2 regions of the Klebsiella sp. WP3-W18-ESBL-02 genome follow, and region 2 is predicted to be linked to the other one. Evidence: predicted binding sites of a transcription regulator. Region 2 holds the regulator's gene; the other holds the start of a gene.
What was found. The regulator PurR, encoded in region 2, represses purine synthesis genes. The targets are predictions, from matches to a motif close to CANGCAAACGTTTGCNTG.

Region 1 (5,775 bases), 2.5 Mb from region 2:
AGCATGTCATGAACCGCGGCTTCGGCTTCCTCCAGCGTCATCGCCACGATAACGCCTTTCCCGGCAGCCAGACCATCGGCTTTGATAACGATCGGCGCGCCTTTCTCGCGCAGGTAAGCCAGCGCAGGTTCGATTTCGGTGAAGTTCTGGTACTCCGCCGTTGGGATCTGGTGGCGCGCGAGGAAATCTTTGGTGAAGGCTTTGGAGCCTTCCAGCTGCGCGGCACCTTCGGTTGGGCCGAAGATTTTCAGACCGGCGGCGCGGAAGGCATCAACCACGCCAATCACCAGCGGCGCTTCCGGGCCAACGATGGTCAGATCGATCTTCTCGTTCTGGGCAAAGTCCAGCAGCGCCGGGATATCGGTTACTCCGATGGCCACGTTTTGCAGCGTGGGTTCCAGCGCGGTGCCCGCATTGCCCGGGGCGACAAATACCGTTTTGACTTTTGGCGACTGCGCCGCTTTCCACGCCAGGGCGTGCTCGCGCCCGCCGTTGCCAATCACTAATACTTTCATCGTCTGCTCCGTGGATTAATGGCGGAAGTGGCGCATGTCGGTAAATACCATCGCAATGCCGTGTTCATTGGCGGCGGCAATCACTTCGTCATCGCGAATAGAACCACCCGGCTGGATAACGCAGGTCACACCGGCGGCAGCAGCGGCATCAATCCCGTCGCGGAACGGGAAGAAAGCGTCGGAAGCCATAGAAGAACCTTTCACTTCCAGGCCTTCGTCGGCCGCTTTGATCCCGGCGATTTTCGCGGAGTAAACGCGGCTCATCTGGCCTGCGCCAATACCGATGGTCATATTGCCTTTGGCATAAACGATGGCGTTGGATTTCACGAACTTCGCCACTTTCCAGCAGAACAGCGCATCGCGCAGCTCCTGCTCGGTCGGCTGGCGTTTGGTCACTACGCGCAGTTCAGCTTCGCTCACCATACCCAGGTCACGGTCCTGAACCAGCAGGCCGCCGTTCACGCGCTTGAAGTCCAGGCCCGGAACGCGCTGCGCCCATTGGCCGCAGACCAGCACGCGAACGTTCTGCTTGGCAGCGGTAATGTTCAGTGCTTCTTCGGTGGCGGATGGCGCGATGATCACTTCCACGAACTGGCGGGAGATAATCGCCTGCGCGGTTTCAGCATCCAGCTCGCGGTTAAAGGCGATGATGCCGCCGAACGCGGAGGTCGGGTCGGTTTTGTAGGCACGGTCGTAAGCGTCGAGAATAGAGGTACTTACTGCTACGCCACACGGGTTAGCGTGCTTAACGATCACACAGGCTGGCTCGTTGAATTCCTTCACGCACTCCAGCGCCGCATCGGTATCAGCGATGTTGTTGTAGGAAAGTGCTTTGCCCTGTACCTGCTGCGCGGTGGCAACGGAGGCTTCTTTAACATTCTCTTCTATATAGAAGGCAGCCTGCTGGTGGCTGTTCTCGCCGTAGCGCATATCCTGCTTCTTAATGAAGTTCAGGTTCAGCGTACGTGGGAAGCGACCGGCGGCCTCTTTGCTTTCGCCGTGGTAAGCCGGAACCATGCTGCCGAAGTAGTTGGCAATCATGCTGTCGTAAGCGGCGGTGTGTTCGAAGGCTTTAATCGCGAGATCGAAACGGGTGTCGAGGGTCAGAGAACCGTCGTTGGCATCCATCTCTTTAATAATGGCGTCGTAGTCGCTGCTCTTCACAACGATAGCCACATCTTTATGATTCTTCGCGGCGGAGCGCACCATGGTCGGGCCGCCGATATCGATGTTCTCTACTGCATCTTCCAGCGAGCAGCCTTCGCGTGCGACGGTCTCGGCGAACGGATACAGGTTAACGACAACCATATCGATAGGAGCAATGTGGTGTTGTTCCATAATGGCATCATCCTGGCCGCGACGACCGAGGATGCCACCGTGGACCTTCGGATGCAGGGTCTTCACGCGTCCATCCATCATTTCCGGGAAACCGGTGTAATCGGAAACTTCGGTTACCGGCAGACCTTTCTCTGCTAACAGGCGCGCAGTGCCACCTGTAGACAGCAGCTCCACACCACGTGCGGAAAGTGCCTGGGCGAATTCGATGATACCGGCCTTGTCAGAAACACTGAGCAGAGCGCGGCGGACTGGACGACGTTGTTGCATGGTAAATCCCCTGGATTTGACTATTACAGAGAGCGTTAGGTGAATTCTTGGCTAAAAACTCAGCTAACGCCCCTTACGGGGCATCCTTGTTTTGCGGGGGCATTGTAACGAAAACGTTTGCGCAACGCTCGCGAATTTTTCTCTTTACCTCAATTCCATTATTTCATCTCTATAGATGAGGAATAAAACCAGGTGACTCTCGAAAGAGATCCTTATTTTTGTGGATAACTCTGTGTGTAAATGGGTATAAGGCGGGGTTCTGCTGTGGAATGCAGCAGTCAGTCATTTTTCTGCAATTTAAGGGTTGCGGCCTCAGGGAAACTCCCTATAATGCGCCTCCATCGACACGGCGGATGTGAATCACTTCACAGCAACTAGCCGGTTAGGTTGAAGAGAAAAAATCCTGAAAATCAGGGTTGACTCTGAAAGAGGAAGGCGTAATATACGCCACCTCGCAACAGTGAGCGAAAGCCGTGTTGCACTGCTCTTTAACAATTTATCAGACAATCTGTGTGGGCACTCGAAGATACGGATTCTTAACGTCGCAAGACGAAAAATGAATACCAAGTCTCTGAGTGAACACGTAATTCATTACGAAGTTTAATTCACGAGCATCAAACTTAAATTGAAGAGTTTGATCATGGCTCAGATTGAACGCTGGCGGCAGGCCTAACACATGCAAGTCGAACGGTAGCACAGAGAGCTTGCTCTCGGGTGACGAGTGGCGGACGGGTGAGTAATGTCTGGGAAACTGCCCGATGGAGGGGGATAACTACTGGAAACGGTAGCTAATACCGCATAACGTCGCAAGACCAAAGTGGGGGACCTTCGGGCCTCACACCATCGGATGTGCCCAGATGGGATTAGCTAGTAGGTGGGGTAACGGCTCACCTAGGCGACGATCCCTAGCTGGTCTGAGAGGATGACCAGCCACACTGGAACTGAGACACGGTCCAGACTCCTACGGGAGGCAGCAGTGGGGAATATTGCACAATGGGCGCAAGCCTGATGCAGCCATGCCGCGTGTATGAAGAAGGCCTTCGGGTTGTAAAGTACTTTCAGCGAGGAGGAAGGCATTAAGGTTAATAACCTTAGTGATTGACGTTACTCGCAGAAGAAGCACCGGCTAACTCCGTGCCAGCAGCCGCGGTAATACGGAGGGTGCAAGCGTTAATCGGAATTACTGGGCGTAAAGCGCACGCAGGCGGTTTGTTAAGTCAGATGTGAAATCCCCGGGCTCAACCTGGGAACTGCATTTGAAACTGGCAAGCTTGAGTCTCGTAGAGGGGGGTAGAATTCCAGGTGTAGCGGTGAAATGCGTAGAGATCTGGAGGAATACCGGTGGCGAAGGCGGCCCCCTGGACGAAGACTGACGCTCAGGTGCGAAAGCGTGGGGAGCAAACAGGATTAGATACCCTGGTAGTCCACGCCGTAAACGATGTCTATTTGGAGGTTGTTCCCTTGAGGAGTGGCTTCCGGAGCTAACGCGTTAAATAGACCGCCTGGGGAGTACGGCCGCAAGGTTAAAACTCAAATGAATTGACGGGGGCCCGCACAAGCGGTGGAGCATGTGGTTTAATTCGATGCAACGCGAAGAACCTTACCTACTCTTGACATCCAGAGAACTTAGCAGAGATGCTTTGGTGCCTTCGGGAACTCTGAGACAGGTGCTGCATGGCTGTCGTCAGCTCGTGTTGTGAAATGTTGGGTTAAGTCCCGCAACGAGCGCAACCCTTATCCTTTGTTGCCAGCGGTCCGGCCGGGAACTCAAAGGAGACTGCCAGTGATAAACTGGAGGAAGGTGGGGATGACGTCAAGTCATCATGGCCCTTACGAGTAGGGCTACACACGTGCTACAATGGCATATACAAAGAGAAGCGACCTCGCGAGAGCAAGCGGACCTCATAAAGTATGTCGTAGTCCGGATTGGAGTCTGCAACTCGACTCCATGAAGTCGGAATCGCTAGTAATCGTAGATCAGAATGCTACGGTGAATACGTTCCCGGGCCTTGTACACACCGCCCGTCACACCATGGGAGTGGGTTGCAAAAGAAGTAGGTAGCTTAACCTTCGGGAGGGCGCTTACCACTTTGTGATTCATGACTGGGGTGAAGTCGTAACAAGGTAACCGTAGGGGAACCTGCGGTTGGATCACCTCCTTACCTTAAAGAAGCGTTCTTTGAAGTGCTCACACAGATTGTCTGATGAAAAGTAAATAGCAAGGCGTCTTGCGATTGAGACTTCAGTGTCCCCTTCGTCTAGAGGCCCAGGACACCGCCCTTTCACGGCGGTAACAGGGGTTCGAATCCCCTAGGGGACGCCACTTGCTGGTTAGTGTGAGTGAAAGTCGCCGACCTTAGTATCTCAAAACAGACTTCCGAGTCTTGTTTGAGATATTTGCTCTTTAAAAATCTGGATCAAGCTGAAAATTGAAACGACACACTGTGTCTGTTCTCCGTAATAAGAACAGATAAGCGGTGTGTTCGAGTCTCTCAAATTTTCGCAACACGATGGTGTTTTACGAAACATCTTCGGGTTGTGAGGTTAAGCGACTAAGCGTACACGGTGGATGCCCTGGCAGTCAGAGGCGATGAAGGACGTGCTAATCTGCGATAAGCGTCGGTAAGGTGATATGAACCGTTATAACCGGCGATTTCCGAATGGGGAAACCCAGTGTGATTCGTCACACTATCATTACGTGAATACATAGCGTAATGAAGCGAACCGGGGGAACTGAAACATCTAAGTACCCCGAGGAAAAGAAATCAACCGAGATTCCCCCAGTAGCGGCGAGCGAACGGGGAGCAGCCCAGAGTCTGAATCAGCTTGTGTGTTAGTGGAACGGTCTGGAAAGTCCGACGGTACAGGGTGATAGTCCCGTACACCAAAATGCACAGGTTGTGAACTCGAAGAGTAGGGCGGGACACGTGGTATCCTGTCTGAATATGGGGGGACCATCCTCCAAGGCTAAATACTCCTGACTGACCGATAGTGAACCAGTACCGTGAGGGAAAGGCGAAAAGAACCCCGGCGAGGGGAGTGAAAAAGAACCTGAAACCGTGTACGTACAAGCAGTGGGAGCCTCTTTATGGGGTGACTGCGTACCTTTTGTATAATGGGTCAGCGACTTATATTCTGTAGCAAGGTTAACCGTATAGGGGAGCCGAAGGGAAACCGAGTCTTAACTGGGCGTTAAGTTGCAGGGTATAGACCCGAAACCCGGTGATCTAGCCATGGGCAGGTTGAAGGTTGGGTAACACTAACTGGAGGACCGAACCGACTAATGTTGAAAAATTAGCGGATGACTTGTGGCTGGGGGTGAAAGGCCAATCAAACCGGGAGATAGCTGGTTCTCCCCGAAAGCTATTTAGGTAGCGCCTCGTGAATTCATCTTCGGGGGTAGAGCACTGTTTCGGCTAGGGGGTCATCCCGACTTACCAACCCGATGCAAACTGCGAATACCGAAGAATGTTATCACGGGAGACACACGGCGGGTGCTAACGTCCGTCGTGAAGAGGGAAACAACCCAGACCGCCAGCTAAGGTCCCAAAGTCACAGTTAAGTGGGAAACGATGTGGGAAGGCTCAGACAGCCAGGATGTTGGCTTAGAAGCAGCCATCATTTAAAGAAAGCGTAATAGCTCACTGGTCGAGTC
Region 2 (5,775 bases):
CTTGACGGTCACGCCGTAGTTTTTCGCCATATAGGCTGCCAGGCCACCCCATCCGCAGCCGATATCCAGCACGCGCATTCCCGGCGCCAGCTGCAGCTTCTGGCAGATAAGCTCAAGCTTGGCCTGCTGGGCTTGCTCGAGGTTTTCAGCCTCTTTCCAGTAGCCGCAGGAGTATTGCATGAAAGGGTCGAGCATGCGGCTAAAGAGATCGTTGCCGAGGTCGTAGTGCTCTTTGCCCACCTGCCAGGCGCGTCTGCGGCTCTGGAGGTTAAACAAACGCGCACCGGCCACGCGCAGCGTATCTTTGAAATGATGGGGGAGTTGGTTTTCAAGTCCGGCGCGCAGTACCTTGTCGAAGAAGATATCCAGACGATCGCATTCCCACCAACCGTCCATATAGCTTTCGCCAAGACCCAGCGAACCTTCCTGTAAAACTCGTTTAAAAAGACGCGGATTTTTAACCTGAATATCGCAGGAGGCATTGCCGTTAATTTCAATGCCTGCTCGGTTTAGCAGCTCGCTAACGATACGATACCAGTCGTCATCCGGTACGCTTACTTCTTCTATACACGATGAGCTCATAGCTTCTCCATCCCGACCTGATGATCAGAACCTTAAAACAGCGTAGACGCTTTTTTCTGGTTTGTGAGAAATGTCACGAAAAATTCGTGAGCCTGCTATCCGACGTAGCACAGAGGAAGGGAAGAACCCCTTGCCGAAAGCCAATCCGTGGTTTAAGGGGAAGCCGTCCTGCTCCCGCATAATAAGTTCAATGTATACTAATTATGTGATGCCGATCCAGTATAGGACGCTAAGTGCCTTGATTCAACAAAAAAACTTAGCGCCCTAATCATTTATGGAGGTATTGATGCGAGGAATATTCAGACGTGGGACGCAGCGGCGTCAGCCTGGCGTTCGGCGCGACGGGCGGCGCGCTGCATGCCGTAACCGATACCGGCCAGCACTACGGTTACCAGCATCACGCTGGTAGTGGTAAGCAGCGGAGTCGCAATCAGTGTCGATACCGCCAGGCTGGCCAGGAAGCACAGACCGAGCTGAAGCGTATTTTGCAACGCCGCCGCGCGACCGGTGGCCTGTGGGAACGGCTTCAGCGCCTGTGCCACGACGATCGGATAGATAGCGCCGTTAGCGGTGGCCATCACGCAGAACGGAATCAGCAGTGCGCTCAGCGACACATCCCGGGCCAGGCCGACGGCCCAGGTTCCCACGACGCTCAGTGCGAACCCGACAAGCAGCCATGGCAGCAGCTGTGAACCCTGCCATTTTTGCAGTGCGGCGCGACAACCGTAGCCACCAATCAGGAACGCGATTGTCTGCGGCACATAGCTCAGGCCAATGACGGTCGGGCTATAGCCCATTTCGTGCAGGATAAACGGCGAGCCGGTCAACCAGGCAAAGAAGCTGGCGGAGCAGGCGGCGTAGATAAGTACGTTACCGCGATAGTCTTTACTGCGCAGCAGGCGCATAAACGTCAGCTTTTCTCCGTTGACGGCGTGCTTTTTGTGCGCGGGCTTGAGACGAAAAGCCGGCAGCATCAGCACCAGCGTGATAATAAACAGCGTCGCAAAGATGGCCTGCCAGTCAAAGTGGACCAGGAGCCAGCTGCCAAGCAGCGGTGCCAGCGCGGGTGACAGCCCGACGAGCGGCATGATGGTTGCGAAAATGCGGTTAGTACGCTGGGCCGGATAGTAGTCGGTGACCATTGCCTGCCAGGTAACGGCTGCGGCGCATACACCGACCGCCTGCACAAAGCGCAGCACCAGCAGGGTAGTGCCGTCACGGACCCACAGCATCCCCAGACAGCCCACGGCGAAAATGGTTAAGCCCGCCAGCAGAATGGGTTTGCGGCCATAGCGGTCAGACAGCGGCCCCCACAGCAGCTGCGCGACGGCGAAGCCGGCCAGGAACAAACTCAGGCTGGCGCTGACCGCCGAGGCCGGCGTTTGCAGGTCTTGCTGAATGGCAGCAAAAGCAGGCAGGTACATGTCGGTGGCCAGAAAACCCAGCACGCTCAGCCCCGCGAGCCAGACTAAAAATCCTTTCCCAGGTTGCATAAATTGCCCTTTATTATCTGATATTAACCTTGCCGCCGAGTGTAGAGAGTGCATTCAGGGTTGTGAAACGCTAATATTTGAGCCATGGATTCAAATTTTTTGCAGGCAGAAAATGTGGTCTGAATATTCTCTTGAAGTCGTTGATGCGGTAGCGCGTAACGGTAGCTTTAGCGCCGCCGCGCAGGAACTGCATCGTGTGCCTTCTGCGGTAAGCTATACGGTACGACAGCTGGAAGAGTGGCTGGCTGTACCGCTGTTTGAACGCCGTCATCGCGACGTGGAATTAACGCCTGCCGGGGCATGGTTCCTGAAAGAAGGGCGGTCTGTTATCAAAAAAATGCAGATCACCCGCCAGCAGTGCCAGCAGATTGCCAACGGCTGGCGTGGCCAGTTGGCGATTGCCGTTGATAATATTGTTAAGCCACAGCGTACGCGCCAGCTGATCGTCGATTTTTACCGTCACTTTAGCGACGTTGAGCTGATTGTTTACCAGGAAGTCTTTAACGGCGTATGGGATGCGCTGGCGGACGGCCGCGTCGAGCTGGCGATTGGCGCCACGCAGGCGATTCCGGTCGGGGGGCGCTTTGCTTTTAGGGATATGGGAATGCTCAACTGGCACTGCGTGGTGTCCAGCGCACATCCGCTGGCGCGTCTGGATGGGCCGCTCAGCGATGATGTACTGCGCAACTGGCCGTCACTGGTGCGCGAGGATACCTCACGTTCGCTGCCTAAGCGTACGACCTGGCTGCTGGATAACCAAAAACGCGTGGTGGTGCCGGATTGGGCGTCGTCAGAAACCTGTATTTCCGCCGGCTTATGTGCGGCGATGGTGCCGGGGCATCTGGCTCAGCCATGGCTGGAGAGCGGAGAGTGGGTCGCACTGACGCTGGAGAACCCGTTCCCGGATGCCGCCTGTTGCCTCACGTGGCAGCAAAGTGAAGCGTCACCGGCATTAAGCTGGCTGCTGGAGTATCTGGGGGATAGTGAGACGCTGAACGAGGAGTGGCTGCGAACGCCCGTATAGGGCGCTCGCAGAACGCGATTAACGGCGGTAGTCGCGATATGGACCGTCGGCCACAGAACGACGCTCAATCAGGCGCGGGTGCACCTCAATTGACTGTGACTCTTCGCGCTTGCTGACGATGCGATCCATCAGCATGTTAAAGGCCGTTTCGCCAAGCGAGTCCTTCGGCTGATGGATAGTGGTCAGCGCGGGGGTGAAGAAACGTGAGTTACGCACGTTATCATACCCGATCAGCGAAATATCCTGCGGCACGCGCAGCCCCATTTCATCGGCGGCACACAGTGCGCCCATGGCCATAATATCGCCGCCGCAGAAGATGGCGGTTGGGCGCGGGTGCTGGGACAGAATCTGCTGCATCGCCCGGTAGCCGGATTCTGGTTCAAAGTCGCCCTGAACAATCCAGTTTGCCGGTACGTTAATCTGCGCTTCTTCCATCGCTTTCATAAAGCCTGCCAGACGGCCTGCGCCGGTATTGCGCTCCAGCGGGCCCGGGATCACGCCGATATCGCGATGGCCGCGTTCGATCAGATAGCGGCCCGCCATATAACCGCCTTCGAAGGCGTTATCGATAACCGAGTCGGTAAAATCGGCTTTGGCTTCGCCCCAGTCCATCACCACCATTGGAATGTGACGATACTCTTCCAGCATGGAGAGCAGTGACTCCGGGTATTCTGAGCACATGACCAGCAGACCGTCGACGCGCTTTTGCGCCATCATTGACAGGTACGCGCGCTGCTTCTCAAGATTGTTCCACGCGTTGCCGAGGATCAGGGTATACCCTTTCTGGAAGCAGTTTTTCTCTACGGCCTCAATAATTTCGGCAAAATAGGCTGCTTCACTGCTGGTGGCCAGCAAACCAATGGATTTGGTGTGGTTGACCTTCAGGCTGCGGGCAACGGCGCTCGGCGAGTAGTGCAGTTCTTTAATCGCCGCCCAGACCGCTTCACGCGTCTCTTCGGCGACAAAACGCGTTTTGTTAATTACATGTGATACGGTTGTAGTGGAAACGTTTGCGCGCTTCGCTACATCTTTAATTGTTGCCATTCCATCTCACTCCAGACCCTGGCCTGCCCCTGAAAAAATCGAAAGGAAAACGTTTGCCTTCACACACCCTGACGCAATTTTGTGAATTGCGATTCGCCGGGAAAACGATACAGGACGACAGGAGGGGGTCAATGGCCGGTACGCTTATAAATAAGCGTCGAATTTTGACGTATCCCGACGCAAAGTGGAAGAGCAAAAAACAACATCCTGCTAAATCTGTGAAGATTTTTACGATTATCTGTGCAAAAATGAGTAAGCTCAGTTTCACTGTGGCAATAAAAAGGAGAAAAATTGATGAGTACCGAACTTAAGCTGTCGCTCACCACTACCATTATTACGCTTGCGCTCATTGTTGCCGCTGCACTGACCGCCGTATTGCATTAATTCCTCCGGTGAGGGAGTTCGCTCCCTCCCGTCAATTGTTATCAAATTAGCAATAATCTTTTGCTGTTTTGTACACTTCTGATTTTCTGTGATTGATGTCATGCTTTTGCCCTATGTTGTCATGCCGCCAGCTGTGCGCGGCCAACCGGAGTTTTTGCATGAAAGTCAATTATCCCCTGCTTGCCCTGGCGATTGGCGCCTTTGGCATAGGGACCACCGAATTTTCGCCCATGGGGCTGCTGCCGGTCATTGCGAAGGGCGTTGACGTCTCTATTCCCGCCGCTGGAATGTTGATCAGCGCCTACGCCGTGGGCGTGATGGTCGGGGCCCCGCTGATGACGCTGCTGTTGTCTCATCGCGCGCGGCGCAATGCGCTGATTTTCCTGATGGCGATTTTTACCCTTGGTAACGTGCTGTCGGCTATCTCGCCTGACTACACCACGCTGATGCTGTCGCGCATTATTACCAGCCTCAACCACGGCGCGTTCTTTGGTCTGGGGTCGGTGGTTGCCGCGAGCGTTGTGCCGAAGCATAAGCAGGCGAGCGCGGTAGCGACCATGTTTATGGGCCTGACAATTGCCAATATCGGCGGCGTTCCGGCGGCGACCTGGCTGGGTGAAACCATTGGCTGGCGCATGTCGTTCCTGGCGACCGCTGGCCTTGGGATTGTCGCCATGGCGGGGCTGTGGCTGTCGCTGCCGAAGGGTGGGGCAGGGGAAAAACCGGACGTTAAGCGTGAGCTGGCGGTACTGGTGCGCCCACAGGTACTTTCTGCCTTACTGACCACCGTGCTCGGCGCTGGTGCGATGTTTACGCTTTATACCTACATTTCGCCGGTATTGCGGACCCTGACGCACGCCACGCCGGGATTTATTACGTTGATGCTGGTATTGATTGGCGTTGGCTTCTCTATTGGCAACTTCCTTGGCGGCAAATTTGCTGACCGCTCGGTTAGCGGTACGCTCAAAGGTTTCTTGCTGCTGCTGATGGCCATTATGCTGGCCATTCCCTGGCTGGCGCAGAGCCAGGTGGGGGCGGCGTTTAGCATGGTGGTGTGGGGCGCGGCAACGTTTGCCGTGGTGCCGCCGCTACAGATGCGCGTGATGCGGGTAGCACACGAAGCGCCGGGGCTTTCGTCGTCGGTGAATATTGGCGCGTTTAACCTCGGTAATGCGCTGGGGGCCGTGGCCGGCGGTGCGGTTATATCGGGCGGGCTGGGCTACAGCTTTGTACCGGTGATGGGGGCGA

Region 1: a site for PurR is predicted at 2,227-2,244, ahead of purH (bifunctional phosphoribosylaminoimidazolecarboxamide formyltransferase/IMP cyclohydrolase). Genes of this name have one in related genera too.

The regions. Positions count from the first base shown of each region.
Region 1 is NZ_AP021972.1:4,811,558-4,817,332, reverse strand. It holds gene purD (phosphoribosylamine--glycine ligase) at 1-515, opposite strand, end outside; gene purH (bifunctional phosphoribosylaminoimidazolecarboxamide formyltransferase/IMP cyclohydrolase) at 531-2,120, opposite strand; rRNA gene H7R56_RS23065 (16S ribosomal RNA) at 2,743-4,282, shown strand; tRNA gene H7R56_RS23060 (tRNA-Glu) at 4,368-4,443, shown strand; rRNA gene H7R56_RS23055 (23S ribosomal RNA) at 4,663-5,775, shown strand, end outside.
Region 2 is NZ_AP021972.1:2,352,065-2,357,839, forward strand. It holds gene cfa (cyclopropane fatty acyl phospholipid synthase) at 1-582, opposite strand, end outside; gene punC (purine nucleoside transporter PunC) at 882-2,075, opposite strand; gene punR (DNA-binding transcriptional activator PunR) at 2,188-3,099, shown strand; gene purR (HTH-type transcriptional repressor PurR) at 3,118-4,143, opposite strand; gene H7R56_RS11140 (cytochrome bd-I oxidase subunit CydH) at 4,438-4,527, shown strand; gene H7R56_RS11145 (MFS transporter) at 4,686-5,775, shown strand, end outside.